DNA from 2 places in the Duganella kummerowiae genome. Region 1 is predicted to be linked to the other one. Evidence: riboswitches for the same ligand, from Rfam matches in the RefSeq annotation. Region 1 holds a riboswitch; the other holds the start of a gene.
What was found. A riboswitch is a leader RNA that binds a small molecule or an ion and turns the genes downstream of it on or off. The one in region 1 is predicted to bind glycine.

Region 1 (14,344 bases):
CTGCCACCACCAGCATGGCGCCCTTGGCGTGCAGGGCCTCGGCGGCGGCGCGGTAGTCGCGCACGTCGCCGTTCACGCCCGGGTATTGCAGCAGCACGCCGAAGCATTCGCCCAGGTCGCCGATGGCGGCCGGGGCGAAGCTGCGCACCTCGATGCCCAGCGGCCTGGCGCGGGTCTGCACCACTTCCAGGGTCTGCGGCAGCACGTCGTCAGCCACGTAGAACACGGTGGACTTGGATTTGCCCACGCGCTGCAGCAGGGTCATGGCCTCGGCGGCCGCGGTGCCTTCGTCCAGCATGGAGGCGTTGGCGATGCCCATGCCGGTCAGGTCGGTGATGGTCTGCTGGAAGTTCAGGATGGCTTCCAGGCGGCCTTGCGAAATCTCGGGCTGGTAGGGGGTGTAGGCCGTGTACCAGGCCGGGTTTTCAAAGATATTGCGCAGCACCACGCCCGGGGTGTGGGTGTTGTAGTAGCCCTGGCCGATCAGCGACTTGAGCACCTTGTTTTTCGAGGCGATGGCTTTCAGCTTGCCCAGCGCATCCTGCTCCGGCAGGGGCGCGCTGAACTGGCCCAGCGGCAGCGCGCTCTTGTTGCGGATGGAGGGCGGCACGATGGCGTCGATCAGGGAGGCGCGGCTGGCGTAGCCGAGGGTGGCTAGCATGGCTTGCTGTTCTGCGGCGTCCGGGCCGATGTGGCGGGCGATGAAGGCGTCGCGGGCTTCGAGTTGGGTCAGGCTGGTGCGGGTCATGATGGGCGAGGGCAAATGAGGAATAAAGTGCTGCGCCGCTCCCGCGCGCAGCGGGAGCGTGGTGCCGGCCACGGGCCGGCGGTCGTGCCAGCCAATGGCTGGTACGACGATCAGGCGTCGGTGGCCTTGCCGTAGGCGGCGGCGTCCAGCAAGCCGTCCAGGGCCGACACGTCGGCCGGCTTGATCTTGAACAACCAGGCGGCGTAGGCGTCGCTGTTGATGGACTCGGGGGCGCCGGCCACGTCGTCGTTCACGGCGATCACTTCGCCGGCGATGGGAGCGTAGATATCGCTGGCGGCCTTGACCGATTCGACCACGGCGGCGTCGTCGCCGGCGCCGTAGGAGGCGCCCACTTTCGGCAGCTCGACGAACACGATATCGCCCAGCGCATCCTGCGCGAACTCGGTGATGCCGACGGTGACGGTGCCGTCGGACTCCAGGCGCACCCATTCGTGGGATTCGGTGTACTTCAGGTCTGCAGGTATATTCATGTGGGGCTCCAGGTTGGGATGGTTTGTTATGTTAGACAGCCAGGATTTTGCCGTTGCGCACGAACGGCAGCTTGACCACGGAGGCGGCCAGCTTCTTGTCGCGGATCTCGACCTGCACAGTATCGCCCACTTGCACGCCCAGCGGCACGCGGGCCAGGGCGATGGCCTGCTGCATGGTGGGGGAGAAGGTGCCGGAAGTGATTTCGCCGGTGGCGTCCTGTCCTGGTACGATGACTTTCTGGTGGGCGCGCAGCACGCCGCCCTTTTCGCGCAGGATCAGGCCCACGAACTGCGAGCGCTGGCCTTCCGAAAGCAGGGCGGCCTTGCCGATGAAGTCGCGCTCGGAGACCAGGTCTATGGTCCAGGCCAGGCCGGCGTCCAACGGGTTCACGGTTTCATCCATGTCCTGGCCGTACAGGTTCATGCCGGCTTCCAGGCGCAGGGTGTCGCGTGCGCCCAGGCCGGCCGGCTTGACGCCGGCGGCGGCCAGGGCGTTCCACAAGGCCGGCGCCTGGCTGGCGGACACGCCGATCTCGAAGCCGTCCTCGCCGGTGTAGCCGGTGCGCGCCACCATGGCCTGGCCAAAGGCGGCGCTGTGCACGAAGGCGACGTTGAACGGTTTCATGTCGGCAGTGGCGGCCTGCGATTCCGGGATCACTTGCCACACCTTGGCGCGCGCGTTCGGTCCCTGCACGGCGATCAGCGCCAACGCTTCATTGCCCGCCGCGTCACCATCGCGGCGCTGGGTGATGGACAGGCCGCTGCCGGCGGCCTCATTTTGCGCCTGCATCCAGGCCACGTCCTTCTCGGCGGTGCCGGCATTGACCACCAGGCGGAACCAGCTCTCGTCGATGAAATACACGATCAGGTCGTCGATCACCCGGCCTTCCGGATTCAGCATGCAGGAGTACAGGGCCTTGCCCGACACTTGCAGCTTGTCGACATTGTTGGCCAGCAGGCCGCGCAGGAAGGCGCGCACGTTGGCGCCCTTGATGTCGACCACGCACATGTGGGCCACGTCGAACATGCCGACGTCGGTGCGCACCGCGTGGTGTTCCTCGATCTGGGAACCGTAGTTGACCGGCATGTCCCAGCCGCCGAAATCGACCATGCGGGCGCCGGCGGCGCGGTGGACGGTGTTGAGTGGGGTGGCTTTGAGCGACATAGATCCTCGGTCCGGGAGAGTAGGGTTAACAGAACAAGCAAGGAAGCGCCTAGCCGGCCGCTCCACAACATTGATCGCAGACCCCTCTGTCCTTGGTACCTGAGAGATAGCGGGAAGATGTTCCCGCGCGCCCCTTCGGTGGGCCGCCGGCGTGCGCCGCGGCCGCTCTCCAGAGTTGAGCCCAAATCCGCACGGGGCGGATGCAGGTTCCTTGACCGGTCCTTTTGCCTGAGAGTTTATGGGTAATGCCCCTTCGGCGGCAGCGCTGGTAATACCTACCGGCTACCCTCTCCCGATCAAGACTCGGGACTATATGCCAGAAGGGCAGGAGTGTCAATCTTGCCCCGCACCCCGGTGCGCACGAATGAAAGCGGGGCGGCGGCCCTGGACAACAACTATTTGCTAGAATAAATTCATCTTTATTGGAGCCTGCCATGAGCGAAGAACATAGTTTGGAGGGCCAAGCCTGGTTTACCCTGTCCGGCGACGTCAACAGCGATATGGTGCATCGCGTGTTCGACGCCGTGGCCGACATGACCGAGGACCGCATCACCACGGCCCACATCCTGATCCAGTCCAACGGCGGCTACGTCAGCGACGGGATCTGCCTCTACAACTACCTGAGCAAGCTGCCGATCAACATCATCACCTACAACGCGGGCGCGGTGGCGTCGATTGCCGTGATCCTGTTCCTGGCCGGAACCAAACGCTACGCCAGCGAGACCGCCCGGTTCATGGTGCATAAATCGCACGCCAGCGCACCGCATGGCGCCCGTCCGGACGCGCTGCGCATCATCGTCGAGGGCTTGCAGGCGGACGACGCCCGCACCGAGCAAATCCTGCGCAGGCACGTCCAGCTGACCGACGACCACTGGCGCACCCACGCCTACTCCGACCTGCACCTGACCGGCAAGGAGGCGCTCGGCGTCGGCATGATCAACGAGATCCGCGATTTCGTGCCGCCGGCCGGACACCGCGTCACCAACATATGAAAACAGCCCGGCAGGCCGGGCTGTCATATCTTACGCGGCGCCCTTAGCGCGAACGGCTGCCCGAACCGGATTGCTTGTTGCCGTCGTTCTTGTGGCTTTGACGGCCGGCTTCCACGTGCTGCTCGTGGGTGCCGCCCTGGGTGCCGCTGCGTGAACCCTGGTTGCCCGACTGCTTGCTGCTGCTGTTGGAACTTTGCTTGCTGCCGCTGGATTTCTGGTTCGAGGCCATGGTGATTCCTTTATGAAGTCAATAAAAGTATCGGCCGGAACCGCCGCGACGGGCGGCGCGCTCCGGTAATGCCATGATGGGTGTGTCGCGCGGCAGCAGGAATCGGAATGCTACTTGCAGGCCTGTAGGAATATGCCTTGCTGGGCCCTTCAGACCAGCCCATTGCGGCCGTGGGCCAGGAAGGCCGGGCGCTGCGCCAGCCGGTCCAGGTAGGCCTCCACCGCCGGCAGCGCCGCGTGCGCGATGGGCGCCAGCAGCCAGCGGTTGGCGGACAGGCCCAGCACGATGTCGGCCAGGGTCAGCGTGTCGCCCTCGACGTAGCCGCCGGTGTGCTGCAGGCGCCGCTCCAGCAGGGTCATCTGGCGGTTCCATTCGCGTACGCTGGCCTCGATGGCGGCCTCATCTGTATGGGACGGGCTGTTGCGCACCAGCGCCATGAAAGCATAGCGCCAGGAGTTGTTCAGTTCGGTGGCCTGCCAGTCCATCCATTTTTCGACCTGTGCCCTCGCCAGCGGATCGGCCGGCAGCAGGTCGCTGCGGCCGTGGCGACCTGCCAGGTAGCGGCAGATGGTGTTCGATTCCCACAGTACGGCGTCGCCGTCGACCAGGACCGGCACCAGCCCGTTGGGATTCCTGGCGAGGAAGTCCGGCGTGTCGGTGGGCTGGAAGCCGGCGCCATATTGCTCCTGACGATAGGCGAGCCCGATTTCGTCCAGGGTCCACAGCACCTTGCGTACGTTGATGGAGGAAGACTTGCCCAGTAAGGTCAGCATGGCGTTCTCTGGTGTGGTTGGCAAGGCCCCAGTATCGCGTCACGTATCGCCGTGATAAATAGCGTAATATTTAAATTATTCTTAACCAGCGATTAAATATGGACCGCCTGCGCAGCATGGAAGTGTTCGTGGCCGTCGTGGATGAAGGCAGTTTCACGGCTGCCGGGCGCAAGTTCGATATCTCCACCGTCATGGTCGGCAAGCATGTCGCCGAGCTGGAGCAGCGCCTCGGCGCGCGCCTTCTCAACCGCACCACGCGGCGCCAGAGCCTGACCGAGATCGGCGAGCAGTATTGCGAGGAGTGCCGCCAGATCCTTGCCCATGTGCGGCGCGCCGAGTCCGGGGCCCTGGCCATGCGCAGCACGGCGCGCGGCACCCTCAAGGTCAGCGCCCCGGTGGCCTTTGGCAGCGCATTGCTGGCGCCGGCCATGGCCGGCTTCCTGGACAGCCATCCGGAGGTGAGCCTGGAACTGGAGTTGAGCAACCGCCTGGCCGACGTGGTGGAGGAGGGTTTGGACGCCGCCGTGCGTATCGGCGTGCTGGACGATTCAGCCCTGGTCGCGCGCCCGCTGCGCCCCTTTGGTGCGGTGATCTGCGCCGCGCCGGCCTACCTGGACAAGTTCGGCGTGCCCGCCACCCCGCACGACCTGGTGCGGCACCGCTGCCTGGACTTCATGCACTGGCGCCGCCTGCTGCGCTGGCGCCTCGATGGCGTGGAGGGCGAGCCGGCGCTGCCGCCCAGCCGCTTCCGCTCCAACAACGGCCAGGCCCTGAAACAGGCCGCGCTGGCCGGCTATGGCCTGGTGATGCAGGCCGAAATCGTGCTGGCCGACGAGATCGCCGCAGGACGCCTGGTGCCGGTGCTGCGCGAGTTCGTGCCGCCACCTCGCCCCATGCACCTGATTTACCCGCGCGACCGGCAGTCCACGCCCAAGATGAGCAGCTTTGTCGACTTCGTGGTCGGCCGCTTCGGCATCTGAATATTGTTTTTCGGCAATAGCTACTCCGGCCGGCCGACGATTGTGGTTTAATGTTGCGTTGCAAAACAAAATGGAAGGCAGCAGGATCGATGACTTTGTGGCATGGCTTGAGTATATTAGGCAGCCTGGCGGTGACCGGGCCGATCGGCGTCACGATTGCGGCCTGGCTGCTGTTGGGGCGTTCATGGCGCCTGACCACCGCCTGGGGCGTGCTGTTCGGCGCCGGCATGGCGCTGGTGGTGCTGACCAAGGTCGCCTTCCTGGGCTGGGGTGTCGGCCTGGACGAGCCGCGCTTCGAGGGTGTGAGCGGGCATGCGATGCGTGCAGCGGCCGTGTTCCCGGTCGCGGCTTACCTGGCTTTCCGTTCGCGTAGCCGGACCGAGCGCGGATGGGCGCTGGCGGCCGGCGTCCTGCTGGCGGTGCTGATATCGATTTCGCGCGTGAAAGTTCATGCACACGCGGTGTCCGAATGCGTGACCGGCACCCTGTTGGGCCTGTCGGTGTCCGCCGCGTTCATCTGGCTGGCGCGCGGCGAAGGCCAGCTGGCGCTCAGCCGTGTGCTGGTGGCATTGTGCCTTCCGGTGCTGCTGATCGCCCCGCGCGTCGATCCACTGCCCACCGAGGACTGGATGGTGGATCTGGCGCTATTCCTGTCGGGCCGCGAGCAGCCTTATCGGCACGGCTACTGGGACCTGCCCGTACCGCGCAATGCCATGCGCTGACGTCCGTCACACCGCGTGTTTTCGGCCTGTGCGCGTACGTGGGGTGGTATTATTGTGAACTTTTACAGCCTACCAACCTTATAAAACAACGTGCGTCTTTCATCGATCAAATTGTCGGGATTTAAGTCGTTTGTCGATCCCACCAATTTCCAGGTGCCCGGCCAGTTGGTGGGGGTGGTGGGACCGAATGGCTGCGGCAAGTCCAACATCATCGACGCGGTGCGCTGGGTGCTGGGTGAATCCAAGGCTTCGGAGCTGCGCGGCGAGTCCATGCAGGACGTCATTTTCAACGGCTCCACCCACCGCAAGCCGGCCGGCCGGGCTTCGGTCGAGCTGGTGTTCGACAATAACGCGGGCAAGGCCGCCGGCCAGTGGGGCCAGTATGCCGAGATCGCCGTCAAGCGCACCCTGACGCGCGACGGCGCTTCCACCTATTACATCAACGGCCAGCCGGTGCGCCGGCGCGATATCCAGGACATCTTCCTCGGCACCGGCCTGGGGCCGCGCGCCTACGCCATCATTGGCCAGGGCATGATCTCGCGCATCATCGAGTCCCGGCCGGAGGAGTTGCGGGTATTCCTGGAGGAGGCGGCCGGCGTTTCCAAGTACAAGGAACGCCGCCGCGAAACGGAAAACCGGCTGCACGACACGCGCGAGAACCTGCTGCGGGTGGAGGACATCCTGCGCGAGCTGGGCGCCAACCTGGAAAAGCTGGAAGGCCAGGCCGCCGTCGCCACCAAATTTCACCAGCTGCAGGCCGAGCAGGAGGAAAAGCAGAAGCTGCTGTGGCTGGTGCGGCGCAACGAGGCCGAGTACGAGCAAAAGAAGCTGTTCCGCGAGGTCGAACAGGCCCAGAACGACCTGGAGGAGCAGACTGCCAAGCTGCGCAATGTCGAACTGTCGCTGGAACACATGCGCCAGGCCCATTTCGCTGCCGGCGACCGGATGCACACGGCCCAGGGCGCGCTGTACCAGACCAATGCCGAAATCGGCAGCCTGGAAGCGCGCATCAAGTTCGTGACCGAGCAGCGCGCCCGCCTGCAGGCGCAGCTGGCCACCCTGGGCGCCCAGCGCGACCAGTGGCAGGGACAGGCCCAGGATTACGCCACCCACATAGCGGAAGCGGAATTCAACCTGGAGGAACTGTCGGCCAAGGTCGAGGAAGCGGCCATGCGCGCCGAGCAAAAGGCCGAGTCGCTGCCGCTGCTGGAGCAGGCCTGGCGCGAGGCCCAGGCGCGCAGTACCGAATCGCGGGCCCGCATCATGCAGGCGCAGCAGCAGCTGGAACTGGAATCGGCGCACCAGCGCAACGCCAACAGCATCCTCAACAGCCTGGCCGCGCGGCGAGAACGGCTGCAGCAGGAAAAGAATGGCCTGAGCCTGCCGGACAGCCGCCACCTGGAAAACCTCAAGCTGCAGCTGGAGGAAAAACAGCAGGCCCAGGAAGAACTGTCTTATCAACTGGAAGAAGCGCAGGCGCTGCAGCCGCAGCTGGAACAGGAACGCCAGGAAGCCCAGGCCCAGGTCAATGCGGAAACCGCCGCCAACGCCCAGCTGGAAGCGCGCCTGGCGGCGCTGCGCCAGATGCAGGAGCGCGTGCAAACCCAGGGCAAGGTCCAGCCCTGGCTGCAGAAGCATGAGCTGGACAGCCTGCCGCGCCTGTGGCAGCAGCTGCACGTGGAGCAGGGCTGGGAAACCGCCATGGAATCCGTGCTGCGCGAACGCACCTCGGCGCTGCAGATGTCGAATATAGACTGGGCCCAGGCCTTCTTCGGCGACGCGCCGCCGGCCAAGCTGGCGCTGTACGCGCCATCGTCCGCCACGCCACCCGCGCCGCAGGAAGCGCCTGGCCTGCAGCCCTTCATGCAGCTGCTGAAGCTGAACGACCCCGGCCTGCGCGCCGTGCTGCAGGATTGGCTGCACAACGTCTACGCCGCCGAGGACGCTGGCGCCGCACTGGCCGACCGCGCCCGCCTGCCGGCCGGCGGCTGCTTCGTCACGCGCCAGGGCCATGTGGTGACCCAGTCCAGCGTGCGCTTCTACGCCGCCGACGCCGAGCAGGACGGCATGCTGGGCCGCCAGCAGGAAATCGACAACCTCACCAAGCAGCTGCGCGCCCAGCAAATGCTGGCCGATGAGGCGCGCGCCCGCTCGGTGCGGGCCGAGGCCGCGCTGTCCAACCATACACGCCAGCTGAGCGAGCTGAGGGCGCGCGCGCAGAGTCTGACCCAGTCGCTGCACGCGCTGCAGATCGAGGTGGTCAAGCTGTCCGAGATCGAGGCGCGCTACCAGCAGCGCAGTGGCCAGATCGAGAGCGACCTGGCCGAAATCGCCATGCAGGAGCAGGAGCAGACCCAGGCCAAGCTGGAGTCGGAAGAAAAATTCGAGCAGCTCGATATCGCACTGGGCGAGCTGCAGGTCGCGCACGAGGATGGCCAGACCGATTTCCTGGAAAAGGAACAACGCCTGGCCGACGCCCGTGAACAGTTGCGCGAGCTGGAGCGGGCGGCGCAGGAAGCCCAGTTTGCCGAAAAGTCGCAGCGCAGCAGGATGGACGAGCTGCGGCGTGGCATCGCCACCGCCAACGCCCAGGCTGCGCAGGTGGCGGACAGCCTGCGCGCCGGCCAGGCCGAGCTGGAGAGCCTGGAATCGGGCGACGCCGACGAAGGCTTGCAGGACTTGCTGAACCGCCGCAGCGAGCAGGAAAAAGCGCTGTCGGACGCCCGCCATGAGCTGGACCAGATCGCCCAGCAGCTGCGCGCCGCCGAGGAAGGCCGCATGTCTGCCGAACGCTTCCTGCAGCCGCAGCGCGACCGCATCATGGAACTGCAGCTCAAGGAACAGGCGGCGCGCCTGAACCAGGAACAGTATGCGGCCCAGCTGGCCGAGGCCCAGGCCGATATCGAGGCGCTGTCCACCAAGATCCACGGCGAGCTCAAACCGTCCTACCTGCAGGGCGAGGTGACCCGCCTGACCAACGCCATCGCGGCGCTGGGCGCGGTCAACCTGGCAGCGCTGGACGAGCTGGCCCAGGCCGCCGAGCGCAAGAACTTCCTCGATTCGCAGAACGCCGACCTGACCGAGGCCATCCACACGCTGGAAGACGCCATCACGCGCATCGACCGCGAGACGCGCGACCTGCTTCAGGATACCTTCAACCGCGTCAACGGCCACTTCTCCGAGCTGTTCCCCATCCTGTTCGGCGGCGGCCAGGCCAAGCTGATCATGACGGGCGACGAAATCCTGGACTCCGGCGTGCAGGTCATGGCCCAGCCGCCGGGCAAGAAGAACGCCACCATCCATTTGCTGTCCGGCGGCGAGAAGGCGCTGACGGCGACCGCGCTGGTGTTCTCCATGTTCCGTTTGAATCCGGCGCCATTCTGCCTGCTCGACGAGGTGGACGCGCCGCTGGACGACGCCAATACCGAGCGCTTTTGCCGCATGGTCAAGCGCATGTCGGACCAGACCCAATTCCTCTTCATCTCGCACAACAAGATCGCGATGGAGATGGCCAATCAACTGATCGGTGTGACGATGCAGGAGCAGGGCGTATCGCGCATCGTGGCGGTGGACATGGAATCCGCCGCCAACTTCGCTTCCGAGGCACAAGCAGCATGACAGACCTACAAATGAGTTTACTGGCGGCCGGTGGCGGTTTCATCGTCATCGTCTTCGGCTACAACAAGTGGCAGGAGTACAAGGCCAAGAAATCCGTGGAGCGCGCCTTCGCGGCCGACCATGACGACGTGCTGATGCGCGCTGGCGATGCCCCGGTGGCGCGCCAGGAGCCCAGCCTGGATGGCAGCGTTCCCGGCCTGGCCGGTGGCGAAGCCAGCGCCGCCGCCGAGGCCCTGGGCGCCTACGCCACGGCTGCGGCCCCGGCCGCCGCAACGATCGAACCGGCGTTCGACCCGGACCAGCCGGCCGAGGCCCCGGCCCAGGCCGAAGCCGACGCGGCTGCCGCCGCCGAGCAGGCCACGGCCCTGGTCGATCCCCTGATCGACTGCCTGCTGCCGCTGGCGCTGGAAGCCCCGGCGCGCGGCGAGAAGCTGCTGCCGGTGCTGCAGACCTTGCGCATGGTGGGCAACAAGCCGGTGCACTTCATCGGCCTGGCCGTCAGCGGCGGCTGGGAGCCCATCGTCCATGGCCACGTGTACACCAAACTGCAGGGCGGGGTCCAGCTGGCCAGCCGCAGCACGGCGCTCAACGAGCTGGAATACTCGGAACTGGTGACGCGGCTGCGCGCCATGGCCGACGAGATCGGCGCCGAGCCGGAAGTGCCGGACATGATCGAGGTCATGGCCGAAGCGCGCAACCTGCACCGCTTCGTGGCCGGGCACGACGCCCAGCTGGGCGTCAACCTGCACACCAACGGCGCCCCGTGGGCCATCGCCACCCTGCTGCTGGCGCTGGAGAAGCAGGGCTTCGACGTGCGTCCCGACGGCCGCTACGTGATGCCGGACGGCGAGGGCGGCCATTTGTTCACGCTGACCACCAACGTCACCATGGGCGAGGAAACCACGCCGCGCCTGACCCTGCTGCTGGACGTGCCCTGCGTGGCGCCGGCGCGCGACGGCTTCGGCGCCATGGTGGCCTGCGCCAAGTCGCTGGTGGCGCGCCTGGACGCGACCATCGTCGACGACTACAGCCAGCCGCTGTCGGACGCCGCCCTGGCGGAAATTGCCGGCCAGGTGCAGGACTTCTATGCCGAGATGGAAGCGGCCGACATTCCCGCCGGCTCCACTCGCGCGCTGCGCCTGTTCAGCTGAATCAGCGGAATCACCTCACGTAACACCGAAGCACCATGACCGACCAGAACACCCAGGCCGCCGCCACCCGCATCGCGGACCTGACCGCCGAATTGAACCGGCATTTGCACGCCTACCACGTGCTGGACGCGCCCACCATCCCGGACGCCGAGTACGACCGCCTGTTCGTCGAGCTGCAGCAGCTGGAGGCGGCCCACCCGGAGCTGGCGCTGCCCGACACGCCCACCCTGCGGGTGGGCGCGGCGCCGTTGCCGCAGTTCGAGGCCGTGACGCACACGGTGCCCATGCTGTCCCTGAATAACGGCTTTACCGAGGAAGACATCGCCAACTTCGACCGCCGCGTGCGTGAAGGGCTGGACGCGGTGGAAGTCGAATACGCGGCCGAAGTCAAATACGACGGCCTGGCCATCAACCTGCGCTATGTGGATGGCCTGCTCGTGCAGGCCGCCACCCGCGGCGACGGCTACACCGGCGAGGATGTCACCGCCAACATCCGCACCATACGCGGCATTCCCCTGCGCCTGAAGACCAAGGAACCGCCGGCCATCCTGGACGTGCGCGGCGAGGTGCTGATGTTCAAGGCCGATTTCGAGGCCATGAACGCGCGCCAGCGCGAGGCCGGGCAGAAGGAATTCGTCAACCCGCGCAACGCGGCGGCGGGCAGTCTGCGCCAGCTCGATTCACGCATCACGTCGCAGCGCAAGCTCAGTTTCTATGCCTATGGCGTGGGCGCGCTGGAAGGCCATGAGATGCCGGAATCGCACTCGGCGCTGCTGGACTGGTACCGCGAGCTGGGCCTGCCGGTGGCGAAAGAGGCCTCGGTGGTGCGCGGCTACGAAGGCTTGATGGCCTACTACGCCAACATCGGCAAGCAGCGTCCGGCCATGCCATACGAGATCGACGGCGTGGTCTACAAGGCCAACAAGCTGGCCGACCAGCGCGCGCTGGGCTTCGTCTCGCGCGCGCCGCGCTTCGCGCTGGCGCACAAATTCCCGGCCGAGGAAGCGCTGACCGTGGTGCAGGCCATCGAAGTGCAGGTGGGCCGCACCGGCGCCATCACGCCGGTGGCGCGGCTGGCGTCCGTGTTCGTGGGCGGCGTCAACGTCACCAACGCCACCCTGCACAACGAGGACGAGGTGCGGCGCAAGGACGTGCGCGTGGGCGACACTGTCATCGTACGGCGCGCCGGCGACGTCATCCCCGAAGTGCTGGCCGTGGTGCTGGACAAGCGCCCGGTGCCGGAACCCGCGCAGTACGTACTGCCGAAAACTTGCCCGGTATGCGGTTCGCACGTGGTGCGCGAGGAGGGCGAGGCGATCGCGCGCTGCTCCGGCGGGCTGTTCTGCTCCGCGCAGCGCAAGGAAGCGATCCGCCACTTTGCCGGGCGCCGCATGATGGACATCGAAGGCCTGGGCGACCGCTACATCGACAACCTGGTCGAAGCGGGCCTGGTGCACAGCGTGGCAGACCTGTACCAGCTGACCCTGGACGACCTGCTCAAGATGAAGCGGCTGGCCGATGAACGGGATGGCACGACACCGGAGACTGTCGCCCAGGGCAAGATCGCCACCAAATGGGCCGACAATCTTCTGGAAGCCATCGCCGCCAGCAAGAACCCGCCGCTGGAGCGGCTGCTGTTCGCGCTGGGCATCCGCCACGTGGGCGAATCGACCGCCAAGACCCTGGCCGAATGGCTGGGCCGCTTCGACCTGATACGCCGCGTGCCGGCCGCGCTGCTGCGGGTGCTGCCCGATATCGGCGGCGTGGTGGCCGACTCCATCGCCGACTTCTTCGCAGAACCCAAGAACCAGCAAGCCATCGACGACCTGCTGAAGGCCGGCGTGGCGCCCAAGGGCGAACATCCGCCCAGCGCCAGGCTGCGCGAGAAGCTGGACCCGGTCAAGCTGATGACGGCGCTGGGCATCCCCAAGCTCACCGAGCCGCGCAGCAAGCAGCTGGTGGAGCAGGATGTGTCGCTGCAAGTGCTGGCCCACCTGCAGATTTTCACCGTGTTCGGCCTGCCGGCCGCCGTGGCGGACGCATTGACGGAATGGATGGCCGACCCGGCCCACCGCAAGCAGGTAGCCGCGCTGGACCGCCTGCGCACCGACTTGCTGGCCGAGCTGCCGGAAGCGGCGGCGGCCGGCCCGTTCACGGGCAAGACCTTCGTCCTGACCGGGACGCTGCCAACCATGACGCGCGACGACGCCCAGGCCCGCATCGAGGCGCTGGGCGGCAAGGTGTCCGGCTCGGTGTCGAAGAAAACGCATTACGTGGTGGCGGGCGCCGATGCCGGCAGCAAGCTGGCCAAGGCGCAGGAACTGGAAGTGGCTGTGCTGGACGAGGCGGGGCTGCTGGCCCTGATCGCCTCGGCCCAGGCATGACATGCACAAAACAAATAAAGGGGATCGAGATGGCTGTCCGAGAAATTCTGAAGATGGGCGACCCGCGTTTGCTGCGCATCGCCGAGCCGGTGCGCGAATTCGACACGCCGGGCATGCGCGACCTGATCGTTGACATGTTCGACACCATGCACGCCGCCAATGGCGCCGGGCTGGCAGCGCCGCAGATCGGCGTCAACCTGCAGCTGGTGATTTTCGGCTTCAAGCAGAGCCCGCGCTACCCGGATGCGCCGCAGGTGCCGGAGACGGTGCTGATCAATCCCGTGCTGACGCCCTTGTCGGACGAGATGGAAGAGGGCATCGAAGGCTGCCTGTCCGTGCCGGGCCTGCGCGGCAGCGTGCCGCGCTATACGAAGCTGCGCTACGAGGGTGTGGACCCGTTCAACCAGCCCATCCGGCGCGAGGTGGACGGCTTCCATGCGCGCGTGGTGCAGCACGAGGTGGACCACCTGCTGGGCATTTTGTACCCGCGCCGCATCAGGGACTTCAGCAAGTTCGGGTACACCGAGATCATGTTCCCGGGCCTGGACCCCAACGACGACGACTGAGGCCGGCCATGAGCGAGCAGCCCGGACACGTACCGCGTCCCCGGGTAGGGCGGGTGCGCGGCGCCTTCCAGATGGGGAATTCGCAGATACGCCGTGTCGGCGTACGCACCGCACACTGGGCCGACACCTACCACTGGATGCTGACCCTGAGCTGGCCGCGCTTCTTCGTGCTGATGTTCGTGCTGTACATGGCCACCAACCTGGTATTCGCCGCCGCCTACTTCGCGGTGCCGGGTTCCATTGCCAATGCGCGGCCGGGCTACTTCCCCGACCTGGTGTTCTTCTCCATGGAGACACTTGCCACGGTGGGTTACGGCTACATGAACCCGGCCACCACCTACGGCCACATCGTGGCCTCCACCGAAATGCTGATCGGCGTGGTGCAGGCGGCGGCCATCACCGGCCTGCTGTTCGCCCGTTTCGCGCGGCCCACCTCGCGCATCATGTTCTCCAACGTGGCCGTGATCACCCCGTTCAACGGCGTGCCCACCCTGATGCTGCGGGCCGGGAACGAGCGCGACAACC
Region 2 (14,344 bases), on a different contig from region 1:
GTACGCCACGGCCTGTGCTTAACGGCCGGCTGAGCAGGCGCTGCCCAGCCGGCCCCGCCTGCGCCCAGCCTGCGGGCTAGATGCGCAGCGCCGTGCCGCGCAGCTGCAGCCCCCGGTAGCGCCGGCGGTAGACCACGACCGCGCCCGCGGCCAGCAGCAAGCCGGCGATCAGCACCAGCATTTCCGAGCCGCCGCGCGCCACCGCTGGCACCCGGCTGGAGCGCATGGTGGCCGCCTCCAGGTGCTTGCCGGTGTACTTGGCGCCTATCACCAGCTCGGCGTCGTTGATGGCGTTCACCTCCCACAGGCTGTAGGCCGGATCGTGCACATACATGCGGCCGTCGCGGTAGACGAAGGCCTTGCGCCGCTCGCCCATCTGCACCGTGCCGGCCACGTGGCCGGCGGCGTTGATACCGGTGGCGTAGCTGTCGCCGAAGCCGACCAGCGCGCCGAGGTCGGCCATGCGGCCTTTTTCCCACACGAAGGCGTGCCAGCGCCGGTCCGGCATCTCGGAGGCGCCCACCACCACGCCGCTGTCGTTGATGGCGGTGGCGGCGCTGGAGCGTCCGCCCAGGGTGCCCAGGTCGCGCATGCCTTCGCCCTCGCGGTACAGGAAGGCGCGCCGGTAGCCGTCGGGCAGCGCGGCGGTGCCGACCACCACGCCGTCCGTATTGATGCCGCTGGCGTAGCTGATGTTGCCGCCCAGGGTGCCCAGGTCGCGCATGCCGCTTGCATCGTGCACGAAGGCGTGGAAGTCGCCGCCGGCCGTATCGGCAAAGCCGGCCACCTGGCCGCGCGCGTTGACCGCCGCGCCGTAGCTGCTGTCGCCGCCCAGGGTGCCGAGGTCGCGCATGCCCTCGCCGCGGCGCCAGGCGTAGGCGCGCCAGCGGCCGGCGCCATCCTGCGCCGCGCCCACCACCACGCCGTCGGCGTTGAGGGCGCGCGCATAGCCGTCGCTGCCGCCCAGCGTGCCCAGTTCCACCAGCTGGCGGTCGTACAGCACGGCGCGGCGGCGCCCGCTGTCCTCCGTGATGACGCCGGCCACCTGCCCGGCCGCGTTCACATCGGCGGCCACGCTGGATTCGCCGGGACGCTCGCCCAGGCCCGGCGAGTGCGGCGGCGCGGCGGCGGCGGATTGGCAGACGGCGTGGAAGATGGCGTACAGCAGCAAGGATTTCTTCAGCATGGCGGCATCCTTCATGGCAGGTGGACAAGGGAAACGGCAGGTTATCACATCACGATGCTAAACAAATCATCAACATCGCAGTACACTGTAAGTCCGTGCCTGCAAGGAGCCCCCCCATGCGTATCAAGACCGCCCTGCTGCTGGCCGCGGCCCTGGCCTGCGGCAGGGCGGCGGCATGCGAGCCGGTGCGGTTCGGCTATCCCGACCAGCATCGCCCGCCCTACTGGCTGGGCAATGGCCACGAGGTACCGGCCAGCCATCCCGGCGCCGGGGTCGAACTGCTGCGCCGCTTCGCGGCCAGCGCCGGCTGCAGCGCCGAGTTCGTGCGCCTGCCGGTGTTGCGCCTGCGGGCCATGCTGGCGGCCGGGGAAATCGACTTCCTGCCGCTCGACACCAGCGCACAGGATACGCCAGGCGTGGTATTCCCGCGCACCGGCAACGGCAGCCCCGATCCGGAACGGGCCACGCCCATGCTGGTGGTGGTGTGGTGCGGGCGGCCGACCGTCTCCGGCCGGACACCGACCCGCTGCCATTCTTCCAGAACCACCCTGTCGGACTGACCCTGGGCTCGCCCTATGCCGAGCGCCTGGCCAGGGCCGGGGTCCAGGTCGACAGCGGCGCCGCCGACGTGGCGCGCAATTTCGAGAAGTTGCGCCTGGGCCGGGTCGACGCTTTCGCGGTGTCGCTGGCGTGGGCTGGCGACATGGACGCCTATGTGGCCGCCCGCTACGGCAAGCAGTTCGTGCGGCTGGAAAAGCCGATGTTCGGCGACCATGTCTGGCTGGTCGCCAGCAAGGCTTACTATGACGCCCATCCGCAGCAGGTCGAAGCCATGTGGCGCTGGCTGGGCGGCGGCGGCAAGCGCCTGTTCTCGCAGCTGGTGCGCCAGTACCTCGACCCGCCGCCATAGTAGCTGTTTCAGGATAAAATGGCGGGCTACGCATCACGCACGAGCTTCATGAAAAAGTTGTTCATCTTCGCAGCGGCAGCGGCCGGTGTCGCCGGCCTGTTCTATATCAACCTGCAATCGGCAGGCGCCATCACGGTGACGGCCTATAACGGCAGCGGCAAGACCATACGCGAACTGGTGATACGCGTGACCGATACCTCCTATCCTGTCGGCGACATCGCGCCTGGCGCCTCGGCCACCGTCAAGGTGCGCCCCAGCGGCGATACCCGCGTCACCCTGGAAATAGACGGGCGCGTCCGCGCCATCCTCGACACCCCCATCGAACGCGGCAGCGAAGGCAGCATCGCGCTGGAGTTCACGCCATCGGGCGCCGTCAATTTCAGCACCAGCCTGAAGCCTGGCGGTGAGGTCTATTGAGGCCGATATTGACGTACTGCGCGCCGCGCGCTATGGTCGGCTTCCACCGATAGACCGATCAAGGATGCCATGAAACCTGCCACCCCTGGCCTGAGCCGGCGCGACCTGCTGCTGGCCACCCTGTCCACCGCCGCCGCAGCCACCCTGCCCGGCGCCGTACTGGCCGCCGTCAAACCCGCCACCGCGGACGACACCCGGCTGCACGCCCTGCTGGATGAATTCGCCGAAGAACTGCTGCGCCTGTCGCCGACCACGGCCACCTCGCTGGGCCTGGACTCGGGCCCGCGCGCAGGCCTCAAGTCGCAGCTGGACGACGTCTCCTTCACGGCCGACGAGCAATGGGCGGCACAGGTCAAGTCCATGCTGGCGCGCCTGCAGAAGATAGAACGCGGCGCTCTCACCGCGCGCGGGCAAATCCAGTACGACACGGTACGCTACTCGGCCAACGCCGGCATGGACGGCCTGCGCTTCCCGTTTGGCGGCGCCGCCGCCGGCTTCCACGGCGGCACCGCGCCCTTCCCCGTCACCCAGCAGGACGGCGCCATCACCAGCATCCCCGAATTCCTGGACTCGCAGCACATCATCAAGACAGGCGCCGACGCCGAGGCCTACCTGGCGCGCCTGGCCGCGCTGGGCAAGGTGCTGGACGACGAAACCGCCCGCATCGAAGCGCAGGCCGCCAAGGGCGTGCTGCCGCCCGACTTCATCGCCCGCACCGCGCTGGGCCAGCTGCGCGACTTCCGCAAGACGCCGGCGGCAGAACAGAAACTGGTGACCTCGGTGCGCGACCGCGCCGCCAAGCTGGGCCTGGCGGGCGACTGGGAAGGCCGCGCCGGCAAGCTGGTGGCCGGCAGCGTCTACCCGGCCCTGGAGCGGCAGATCGCGGCATTTGCCAAGGCCACCGAAAAAGCCACCGACGTGGCCGGCGTTCACCGCCTGCCGGACGGCGCCGCCTATTACGACTGGGCCCTGCGCCTGGGCACCTCGACCAACCGCAGCCCGCAGGAGATCCACGCCATCGGCCTGCAACAGAACAAGGAGCTGCAGTCGCGCATCGACGCCATCCTGAGGAAGCAGGGCCTGAGCCAGGGCACCGTGGGTGCGCGCATGACGGCGCTGTCCAAGGACCCGTCCCGCTTCTATGCCGACGACGACCAGGGCCGCGCCCAGCTGATCGCCTTCTGCAACGAGAAGATTGCCGCCATCCGCCAGCTGATGCCGCGCATCTCGCACCTGGACATGAAAGCCCCGCTGCAAATCAAGCGGGTGCCGCCCGACATCGAGGCCGGCGCGCCGCTCGGCTACATGAACTTCGCCTCGCTGGACGGCTCGCGCCCGGCCATCTATTACGTCAACCTGAAGTCCACCACGCTGTGGCCCAGGCACGAGCTGACCACCCTGACCGCCCACGAGGGGCTGCCCGGCCATGCCTGGCAGGGCGCCTACCTGGCCGAGCACCACGGCGAACTGCCGCTGATCTCATCCCTGGTCGGCTTCAACGCCTTCGTCGAGGGCTGGGCCCTGTATGCGGAACAGCTGGTCGATGAATTCGGACTGTACGCCAACGACCCGTTCAGCCAGGTCGGCTACCTGCAGGCGCAGCAGTTCCGCGCCTGCCGCCTGGTGGTGGACACCGGCATCCACGCGCTCAAGTGGAGCCGCGAGCAGGCCATCGAGTTCCTGGTCGAGAACACCGGGCGCGGCCGGCAGGCCATGACCAGCGAGATCGACCGCTACACGGTGTCGCCGGGCCAGGCCTGCGGCTACAAGATGGGCCACAACGAAATCCTGCGCCAGCGCCAGCGCGCCAAGGCCGTGCTGGGCGCGAAATTCGACCTGGCCGGCTTCAACGACGCCCTGGTCGCCAGCTGCGGGGTGCCGCTGGCGGTGCTGCCCACCGTGGTGGACCAGTACATCGGGCTGCGCCAGAAAGCCTGAAAACGCCGTTGACGGCGGGGCCGCTTCCCGGTTAAGCTAAAAAAGCGATATCGGGAGAGCCCCTGCCTCCCGGCACGGCGCCGAAGGAGCAACCGCCCCGGAATCTCTCAGGCCAACGGACCGATACCGCACAGTACACTCTGAAGAGCTGCCGGCGCCAGCGTCGCCCGGCACACCGAAGGAGCAAGCGCGCCGGCAATCGGGCGGCGCGTGAATCTCTCAGGTCCGGAACAGAGGGGGTGCCGCCGCGCATGTCGCACGGCGGCCATCCCCTTTGACGCGCCGGAGCTCCATCCCATGAAAACCATAGCCATCATCGGCGGCGGCATCACCGGCGTCACGACCGCCTACGCCCTCGCCAAACGCGGTTTCGACGTCACCCTGCTGGAACGCCACCGCTATCCCGCAATGGAAACCTCGTTTGCCAACGGCGGCCAGCTGTCGGCCTCCAATGCCGAAGTCTGGAACCACCGCTCCACCATCATCAAGGGCCTGAAGTGGATGCTGAAGAACGATGCGCCGCTGCTGGTCAACCCCAGGCCCGGCTGGCACAAGCTGTCCTGGTTCGCCGAATTCATCGCCAGCATCCCGCACTACGAGCGCAATACCGTCGCCACCGCGCGCCTGGCGGTGGCGGCGCGCCAGCACCTGTTCGACTGGGCCGCCAGCGAGGGCGTGCAGTTCGACCACCAGCGCGCGGGCATCCTGCACATCTACCGCGACCGGGCCGGTTTCGAGCACGCCGGCCAGGTCTCGCGCCTGCTGGCCGAAGGCGGCCTGGCGCGCCGCGCCGTCACCCCGGAAGAGATGCGCGCCATCGAGCCGGCGCTGGCCGGCACCTATTACGGCGGCTACTACACCGAGAGCGACAGCACCGGCGACATCCACAAGTTCACCAACGGCCTGGCGCAGGCGGCCCAGCGCCTGGGCATGCAGCTGCGCTGCGGCGCCGAAGTTCAACAGGTGCAGGCCGACGCGCGCGGCGCCCGCATCACGCTGCGCCAGGACGGCCTGGTCTCGCAGCTGGAGGCGGACGCGGTGGTGATATGCGCCGGCGTGGCCAGCCGCGCCCTGGCCGCCAGCCTGGGCGACCGCGTCAACATCTATCCGGTCAAAGGCTATTCGATCACGGTGCACCTGAACGACGCCGCCAGCCAGGCCGCCGCACCGAACGTCAGTCTGCTGGACGACGAGACCAAGCTGGTCACCAGCCGCCTGGGGCCGGACCGCTTCCGCGTGGCCGGCACGGCCGAATTCAACGGCTACAACCGCGACATCCGGGCCGACCGCATCCAGCCGCTGGTCGACTGGGTGCAGCAGTGCTTCCCCGGCGTGAACACGCGCGCCGTCACGCCCTGGGCCGGACTGCGGCCCATGATGCCGGACCTGATGCCGCGCGTGGGACGCGGCAGGCTGCCCACGGTGTTCTACAACACCGGCCACGGCCACCTGGGCTGGACCCTGTCGGCCGCCACCGCCGAGATCATCGCGCAGACCATGTCCACCGCGCTGCAGCCAGGCAGGGCCAGGGTGGTGGCCGGCGCTCTGGCCTGAGGGCCGCGAACGCGGGCGTGTCAGTACGGCGTCGGCACCGGCGTCAGCTGCACCGGCGCGCTGGCCTGGGGGCGCGGCAGCGCGGCCTGGCGCGCCACCAGCTGCTCGAATTCCGCCAGCGGCAGCGGACGTCCATACAGGTAGCCCTGATAGTGGTGGCAGCCGACCGCGTACAGGCGGCTGGCCTGGGTCTCGCTTTCCACTCCTTCCGCGATCACGTCCAGGCCCAGGCTGCGCGCCATGCCGGCAATGGTGGAAACGATGGCCTGGTCGCTGCTGTCGGTGGCCAGGTCGCGCACGAAGGACTGGTCGATCTTGAGCTGGTCCAGCGGCAGCTGCTTCAAGTACTGCAGCGAGGAGTAGCCGGTGCCGAAGTCGTCCAGCGAAAAACGGATGCCCTGCTGCTTGAGGCGCTCCATGGTGGCGACGGTCTCGCCGATGTTCTCCACCAGGATGCTCTCGGTCAGCTCCAGCTTGAGCAGGCCGCGCGGCACGTCGTGGCGGCGCAGGGCCTGCTCCACCTCCTCGGGGAAGCCGGACTGGTGGAACTGGCGCGCGCTGACGTTGATCGCCAGCACCAGGCCGCCCATGAGCGGATCGCCGCGCCAGGCGGCCAGCTGGGCGCAGGCCTGCTCCAGCACGAAGGCGCCGATCGGCAGTATCAGGCCGGTTTCCTCGGCCAGCGGAATGAACTCGGCCGGCGGCACGAAGCCGCCGCCCTCCCCCTGCGGCTTCTGCCAGCGCAGCAAGGCTTCCGCGCCCAGCGGACGGCCCTGGCGGTCGACCTGCACCTGGTAGTACAGCTGCAGCTGGTGCAAGTCCAGCGCACGGCGCAGCTGCTCCTCCATCTCGGCGCGGGCGTTGACGCTGTCCTGCATCTGCTGGTCGAAGAAGCGCATGGCATTGCGGCCGCCGCTCTTGGCCTGGTACATGGCGATATCGGCCTGGATCAGCAGTTCGTCCGGATCGCGGCGCGGATCGGAAAACAGCGTGATGCCGATGCTGGCCGTGCTGTGGCAAGCATGCTGGCCCAGCCGGAACGGCAGGTTGAGCGCGCCCAGGATCTTGGTGGCCACCACCTCGGCCTGGCCGGCGGCGGCCAGCGGCGCGCGGCTCAGGTCTTCCAGGATCACGACGAACTCGTCGCCGCCCAGGCGCGCCACGGTATCGTGCGCACGCACGCAGGCCTGGATGCGCTGCGCCACCTGCTGCAGCAGCAGGTCGCCGGTGTTGTGGCCCAGGGTATCGTTGAGCTGCTTGAAGTTGTCCAGGTCGATGAACATCAGCGCGCCCACGTGGTTGCTGCGCGCCAGCGCGGCCAGCGCCTGGCGCAGCCGGTCCTGCAGCAGGCGCCGGTTGGGCAGGCGGGTCAGCGGATCGTAGAAGGCCAGGCTGCGGATTTCCTCGGTGGCCTGCTTGCGCAGGGTGATGTCGGTCAGCTCGGCCACGTAGTGCGTGACTTCGCGCGCCTCCGGCGGCCCCGCATGGACGGCGCGGATATGCAGCTGCTCGGGATAGATTTCGCCATTCTTGCGGCGGTTCCAGATTTCCCCCTCCCAGTCGCCCTGCTCGCGCAGGGCGCTCCACATGTCCTGGTAGAAGGCGGCGTCGTGCCGTCCCGAGCTCAGCATGGAGGGGGTGCGGCCCAGCGCTTCTTCGCGGCTGTATCCGGTAATCGCGCTGAAGGCGCCGTTGACCCGTTCGATGATACCGTGCGCATCCGTGACCATCAGCCCGACGCTGGCTTCAAACACCACGGCGGCGATGCGCTGTTCGGATACGGAATCGGGACTACAATTCACATTTGTTAGGTGAGTCATAGACTGCTCTTACTTCCTTGATTAAACTACGGGGCAACTGTATTGATTTACATCAACAAAAACTTTGATCCAAATCAATTCATCTTGAATTAAGCCGCAATCGATATTATCTGGAATCATAATTCCAAAGGAGGTCGTCATGTCGCCCAAGTCGCTTTTACGCATTACCGTGCTGGCCAGCGCCATGGCCCTGAGCGTGCCCGTGCTGGCCGCCAGCCCCACCGTGCACGATATTTACCAGGCCGCCGAAGCCGGCAACTACACTCAGGCCCAGGCCCTGATGGACCAGGTGCTCAAGGAACATCCGAACAGTTACCAGGCCCACTTCGTCCAGGCCGAGCTGCTGGCCAAGCAGGGCCGCTTCAGCGAAGCCCAGGGCGAGCTGCGCGCGGCCGAGAAGATCGACCCCGCCCTGCCCAAGATCAAGCCGGCGGCGGTGGAAAACCTGCGCAAGCTGCTGGCCCAGGGGCAGGCCCAGGCCCAGGCGAGGCCGCAGGCCCGCAGCGATTACTCGCAGCGCCCGACAGCGGCGGCCCCGGCCAGCTACGGCAATAACGCCGGCAACAGCGCCGGCGGCGGCCTGCCCTGGGGCAGCATGCTGGTCTTTGGCGGCCTGCTGATCGGCTTCATCGTGCTGGCCAGCCGCTTCATGCAGCGCCGCGCGCAAGCCCAGCCCGCGCCCGAATACGCGCCGGCCGGCCCCGGCTGGGGTTCGCAAGGCTATCCTGCCAACGGCGGCTACCCGGCCAGCGGCGGCTATCCGCAACAGGGCGGCTATGGCCCGGGCTACGGCCAGCCGGCCCAGCCCGGACTGGGCTCGACCCTGGGCCGCGGCCTGGCCACCGGCGCCGCCGTGGGCGCCGGCATCGTGGCGGGCGAAGCGCTGATGCGCCACTTCACCGGCGACGGCAGCAATCACGAGCAATCCTCGGGCGGCGACCACGCCCGCAACGACATCGTCTACGACGACCCCTCGCGCAACGATCTGCTGCGCAATGACGACATGGGCGGCAACGACTTCGGCGTGAGCGGCGGCTGGGACGACGGCGGTGGCGGCGGCGACAGCGGCGGCAGCGACGACTGGACCTAACCGGCCGTACTAGCTGTATCATGGCGGGGCGCTTGCACAGCGCCCCTTTTTTTTACAACCACGCTTTACACCAGATGGAACAGGACACTCCCACCGCAGCACCCCGCCCCATCACCGTCATGGTGGTGGACGACCATCCGCTATTGCGCACCGGCCTGGGCGAAGTCATCGGCCTGCAGCAGGACATGCGCCTGGTCGGCGAAGCCAGCAACGGCCGCGAGGCCATTGCCGGCTACCGCGCCTGGCGGCCGGATGTGACGGTGATGGATATCGCCATGCCCGAGATGTGCGGCGTGACGGCCATGCAGGAAATCCGCCGCGAGGCGCCCAATGCACGCGTGCTCATGCTCACCACCTACAAGGGCGACGTGCAGATCATGCGCGCGGTGAAGGCCGGCGCGTCCGGTTTTTTGCTCAAGAGCGCGGTGCGCAAGGACTTGCTGGACACCATACGGGCCGTGCACGCGGGCGAACGCCGCATCCCGCCCGAGATCGCGATGGAATTGGCCCAGCACATCGGCCAGGGCCCGCTGACCGAACGCGAGGCCGTGGTGCTGGCGCACGCGGCGCGCGGCCAGTCCAACAAGCAGATCGCGGAAGCCATGGCGATCTCCGAGGAGACCGTCAAGGCCCACATGAAGAATGTGCGCACCAAACTGGCCGCCAACGACCGCACCCACGCCGTCACCATTGCGCTGCGGCGCGGGATGATCTCAATCTGAGGCGGTCAGCGCCAGCCACAGCAGCACGGCGCAGGCCAGCAGCAGGCCGTTGAACTGGAAGGCCACGTAGGCATAGGCCCCGCTGATGCAGCCCAGGGCGAAGGCCACGACCGGCCAGAACAGCACCTTGCAGCGGCCCAGCGCGGCGGGATCGCCACGGAAGGAATCGACCAGGTCGATCACCAGCTGGGTCACGTTGCCGGTCATGACGGTGGTGGCGGCGGCCTTGCCCATCAACAGCTTGTTATAGGCATTCTGCACCGCCATGGCGCCGGCCGCCAGCATGCCGGTCAGCAGGCTCAGAGGTGCATCCACCACCATGGGCCGGGCGGCGTGCGCGCACGCGACGGTGGCCAGCATCAGCAGCAGCTGCAACAGCAGGCCGCAGCGCAGCGCCGGCCAGCCGCGCCGGTCCCACCACAGTATCAGCAGCCGGGTGATGGCCACGAACAGGATAAACACCGGGAACACCAGCAGCTTGATGAGAATCTCGTGCGAGGGCGAAATCAGGGCCCGGCCGATCAGCACGAAGTTGCCGGTGACGTGGGCCGTGAACAGGCCGAACAGCCCGACAAACACCAGCGTATCGACATAGCCGGCCAAAAAGCCCAGGCCCACGGCCTGGCGGGTATCGCCGCGCTGCATCAGCCCTCTCCTTCGCGGCTGCGCAGGTCGTGCCAGGCCACCAGCAGGAAGCCGCCGGCCAGGCCCAGGTGTTCATAGAAGCTGTTGGCCGCCATGAAGCGCTCGGGGCCGGCGATTTCCCAGTAGCGGTTGGCGACGAAGGTCGCCATCAAGGTGAACACGGCCAGGAAACCGGCGCCCAGCCAGCGGTAGTAGCCGGAGAGGATCAGGGCCGAGGCGCCCAGTTCGCCGAGGATCACCAGGCCCGCCAGCGGCGCCGCCGGCGACAGGCCGAAGTGCTGCATTTCGCCGATGGCGGACTGGAAATCGGTCAGCTTGTTGATGCCGCCCTGGAGGTAGGCGGCGCACAGCAGCAGCAGGAACAGCCACTGCAGCTTGCCGGAAAGGTAAAACGGGGAGGTTTTGGACACAGCAGTCCTTTCAGTCTATGGAAATCACCGGCCCCGGCACGTCATTGCCGCGCGAGCGGCAATCCATGCCGGGCGCGCGTTACCGCAAGCTCAGCATAGGCTGCCGCGTGCGCGGCAGCGACGCGCACGCGGCGTGGCGTGGCTTACACCGCCCAGCAGGCGCAGCCCAGCGCACCCCAGAAGCTCTTCAAGTCCTTGATCGGCAGGGAGCTGGTCCAGGCCGTCGCATGCTGGTGGCCGTGCACATTGCACTGGTGGGCGCAGCCGCAGGCGGCGGCGCGCTGCTGCTCCAGCGCCTGCTGCTTGCTGCGCTCACGCGCCTGGTCGGCGCGCAGGGCGCGGGCCTGGCCGCTGGTGAGCTGGCCCCAGCCGGCATAGCCGCCGTAGCGGCGCACAGGCGACCAGTCCGGCATGGCCGGCGGCGGCGCCTGGTCGTAGGACGCGAACGGGCCCGCGCCATACACCACCTTGCCGCCTACGATGGTCAGCTGCGACGTCAGGTCGGCAATCTCGCTCTCGGCGCAGGCAAAGAAGTCCTTGTCCGGCACGATCAGGTCGGCCAGCTGGCCCTGCTGGATGCGGCCCTTCTTGCCCACCTCGTTGGAGAACCAGGTCACGTTCTCGGTCCACATGCGCAGCGCCGTCTCGCGGTCCAGGCAGTTGGCGCGCGGGTACAGCTGCATGCCGCCCACGGTCTTGCCGGTGATCAGCCAGGCCAGCGACACCCAGGGATTGTAGGATGCGACCCGGGTGGCGTCGGTACCGGCCGACACCTTGACGCCGGCCTCCAGGATCTTCTTGACCGGCGGCGTGGCCTCGGCCGCGCCATGGCCATAGCGCTCGACGAAGTACTCGCCCTGGTAAGCCATGCGGTGCTGCACCGCGATGCCGCCGCCCAGCGCCGCGATGCGGTCTATGGATTCGCCGGAGATGGTTTCGGCATGGTCGAAGAACCAGTTCAGGCCCGCCAGCGGGATCTCCTGGTTGACCTTCTCGAACACGTCCAGCGCACGGCTGATGGTTTCGTCGTAGGTGGCGTGCATGCGCCATGGCCAGCGGTTCTGGGCCAGGATGCGCACCACCCCTTCCAGGTCGTCTTCCATGTTGGCCGGCATGTCGGGACGCGGTTCGCGGAAGTCCTCGAAGTCGGCCGCCGAGAAAGTCAGCATCTCGCCGGCGCCGTTGTGGCGGAAGTAGTCGTCGCCCTGCTGGTACTTGACGCTCTGGGTCCAGTTCAGGAAGTCTTCCTTTTCCTGCTTGGGCTTTTGGGTGAAGAGGTTGTAGGCCAGGCGTATGGTCAGCTGCTGGGCGTCCGCCAGCTGCTGGATGACCTGGTAATCCTCGGGATAATTCTGGAAGCCGCCGCCAGCGTCGATGGCGCCGGTCACGCCCAGGCGGTTCAGTTCGCGCATGAAGTGGCGGGTCGAATTGACCTGGTATTCCAGCGGCAGCTTGGGCCCCTTGGCCAGGGTCGAATACAGGATGCCGGCGTTGGGCTTGGCCAGCAGCAGGCCGGTCGGATTGCCGGCGCCGTCGCGCAGGATCTGGCCGCCCGGCGGTTCCGGCGTATCCTTGGTGTAGCCGACGGCGCGCAGCGCGGCCCCGTTCAACAGGGCGCGGTCATACAGGTGCAGGATGAACACCGGCGTATCAGGCGCCACGGCGTTCAATTCCTCGATGGTGGGCAGGCGCTTTTCCACGAACTGGTGCTCGGTGAAGCCGCCCACCACGCGCACCCATTGCGGCGCCGGAGTGATGGCCACCTGGGCCTTGAGCATGGCCATGGCGTCGGCCAGGCTGCGCACGCCGTCCCAGCGCAGCTCCAGGTTGAAATTCAGGCCGCCGCGGATGATGTGCAGGTGGTTGTCGATCAGGCCGGGCAGCACGCGCTTGCCCTGCAGGTCGATGATCCTGGTATTGGGACCGGCCTTGGCCATGACTTCGTCGGCACGGCCGACATGGGTGTAGCGGCCATCCTTGATCGCCACCGCTTCCGCGTGCGGATTGCTGCGGTCCAGGGTGGTGAACAGGCCGCGATGCAGGATCAGATCGGGATGCTGGCTCATTGCGTGTACTCCTTAGCTATCTTAGGTTGGGGCGCGCTCGTCGCTGTCCTTGGCGGCGGGCAGCTGGCCGAAGCAGTGCGGCTTGACCTGGTCGTGGAACCACGACACCTGGGCGCTTTCCTTCTGCCACAGCTGGCGGATCAGCGGCGGCAGCTGTTCGCCCACCAGGATGCCGAGCAGGCCGACCAGCGCGATCACCGGCGGCGCCGGCGAGCGCACATTCAGGAAGCCATAGATCAACCCCACGAGCAGGCCGACCGCCAGCGATACGATATACATTTTCATGGATGTTACTCCCGTTTGCGCAACGGCCGCGCCGCCGGCCACGCAAGGACCGGACGGCGCGGCCGTGCGGTGCATCAGCCCTCGTGGGCGTTGAACATGGTCTTGGCGTAGGTGATGCCCAGGCCGTAGGAGCCGCCGAACTTCTTGGCGATGCCGGTGGTCAGCTCGTAGGTCTCGGTGCGGGCCCAGTCGCGCTGCAGTTCCAGCATGTATTGCAGCGAGGTCATGGTACGCGCGCCGGCCTGCACCATGCGCGTAATGGCGCTCTGGTGGGCTTCGGCCGACACGTCGCCGCAGCAGTCGGTGATCACATACACTTCATAGCCCTGCTCCAGCGCCGACAGGGCCGGGCCGACGATGCACACCGAGGTCCACAGGCCGGCCAGCACGATGCGGTCCTTGCCGATGGCGTTCACGCGCGCGATGACGGCGGCGTCTTCCCAGGTGTTCATGGAGGTGCGGTCGCTCACTTCGGCGCCCGGGAAGGCATCCTTGATCTCGTAGAAGATCGGGCCGGAGAAGGATTTCTCGGCCACGGTGGTCAGGATGGTCGACACGCCGAAACCGGCGGCGGCGTTGGCCACCAGGGCGGCATTGGTGCGCAGGAGGGTGGCGTCGATGGAATGGGTGGCGAATGCCATCTGCGACTGGTGGTCGATCATGATCAGCGTGTGATCCTTCGGGGTCAGCAGCTTGGAACCGGGGGTTGGGGTAGCCTTGATGGACATGGTGTATTCCTTGAGTTGAAAGGGTGGTCTGCCGTCCGTCGCGGTGGGCTGCGGCGGCATGGGCATAGTCTAGGACCGTGCCTCCCTTCTGCCATCGACTGTCGTGGATGGAGGATACTCCCCCTTTCGAGTTACAGCATGCCGCTGGCGATGCCGATCCCGCCGCTGCCGTGCAGGTCGAGGATGCCGCGCTCGATGGCCAGCGTGACCGCGTGGGTGCGGTCGCTGGCGTTCAGCTTGGCCAGTATGCTTTTCATGTGGACCTTGACGGTTTCCTCGGAAATGGCGAGGTGCATGCCGATGCGCTTGTTGCTCTGGCCTCCGGCCGCCAGCTGCAGCACCTCCACCTCGCGCTTGCTGAGCGCGCCCACGTGCCAGTGTTCGGCAATGCCGCTGGCCACCGAGGGCGGTATGCAGCGCCGGCCCTGGTGCACGCCGCGCACCGTGGCCAGCAACTCCTTGCGCAGCATGCTCTTGAGCAGATAGCCGGCGGCGCCGGCCTTGATGGCGCGCAGGGCCAGCACGTCGCCGTCATAGGTGGTCAGCACCACGATGCGGGCATCGGGAAACTCG

Region 2: it holds a riboswitch for glycine, as region 1 does, so the genes downstream of both, ACLB1G_RS03815 (D-amino acid dehydrogenase) here and gcvT (glycine cleavage system aminomethyltransferase GcvT) in region 1, are expected to answer to the same signal.

The regions. Positions count from the first base shown of each region.
Region 1 is NZ_JBKFEH010000002.1:433,264-447,607, reverse strand. Features, by position in the region: gene gcvP (aminomethyl-transferring glycine dehydrogenase) at 1-748, opposite strand, end outside; gene gcvH (glycine cleavage system protein GcvH) at 859-1,239, opposite strand; gene gcvT (glycine cleavage system aminomethyltransferase GcvT) at 1,271-2,404, opposite strand; glycine riboswitch at 2,481-2,587, opposite strand; glycine riboswitch at 2,611-2,709, opposite strand; gene ACLB1G_RS02745 (ATP-dependent Clp protease proteolytic subunit) at 2,839-3,396, shown strand; gene ACLB1G_RS02740 (hypothetical protein) at 3,440-3,625, opposite strand; gene ACLB1G_RS02735 (glutathione S-transferase family protein) at 3,775-4,398, opposite strand; gene ACLB1G_RS02730 (LysR family transcriptional regulator) at 4,497-5,378, shown strand; gene ACLB1G_RS02725 (phosphatase PAP2 family protein) at 5,486-6,100, shown strand; gene smc (chromosome segregation protein SMC) at 6,191-9,718, shown strand; gene ACLB1G_RS02715 (cell division protein ZipA C-terminal FtsZ-binding domain-containing protein) at 9,715-10,869, shown strand; gene ligA (NAD-dependent DNA ligase LigA) at 10,905-13,253, shown strand; gene def (peptide deformylase) at 13,283-13,819, shown strand; gene ACLB1G_RS02700 (ion channel) at 13,828-14,344, shown strand, end outside.
Region 2 is NZ_JBKFEH010000004.1:94,410-108,753, forward strand. Features, by position in the region: gene ACLB1G_RS03785 (FAD-dependent monooxygenase) at 1-33, shown strand, start outside; gene ACLB1G_RS03790 (HAF repeat-containing protein) at 77-1,186, opposite strand; gene ACLB1G_RS03795 (hypothetical protein) at 1,303-1,746, shown strand; gene ACLB1G_RS03800 (hypothetical protein) at 1,674-2,096, shown strand; gene ACLB1G_RS03805 (hypothetical protein) at 2,145-2,513, shown strand; gene ACLB1G_RS03810 (DUF885 domain-containing protein) at 2,583-4,451, shown strand; glycine riboswitch at 4,493-4,584, shown strand; glycine riboswitch at 4,585-4,695, shown strand; gene ACLB1G_RS03815 (D-amino acid dehydrogenase) at 4,719-6,005, shown strand; gene ACLB1G_RS03820 (putative bifunctional diguanylate cyclase/phosphodiesterase) at 6,026-7,807, opposite strand; gene ACLB1G_RS03825 (tetratricopeptide repeat protein) at 7,965-8,915, shown strand; gene ACLB1G_RS03830 (response regulator) at 8,990-9,637, shown strand; gene ACLB1G_RS03835 (YoaK family protein) at 9,629-10,282, opposite strand; gene ACLB1G_RS03840 (DoxX family protein) at 10,282-10,692, opposite strand; gene ACLB1G_RS03845 (amidohydrolase) at 10,836-12,758, opposite strand; gene ACLB1G_RS03850 (XapX domain-containing protein) at 12,780-13,043, opposite strand; gene ACLB1G_RS03855 (hydrolase) at 13,118-13,771, opposite strand; gene ACLB1G_RS03860 (response regulator) at 13,903-14,344, opposite strand, start outside.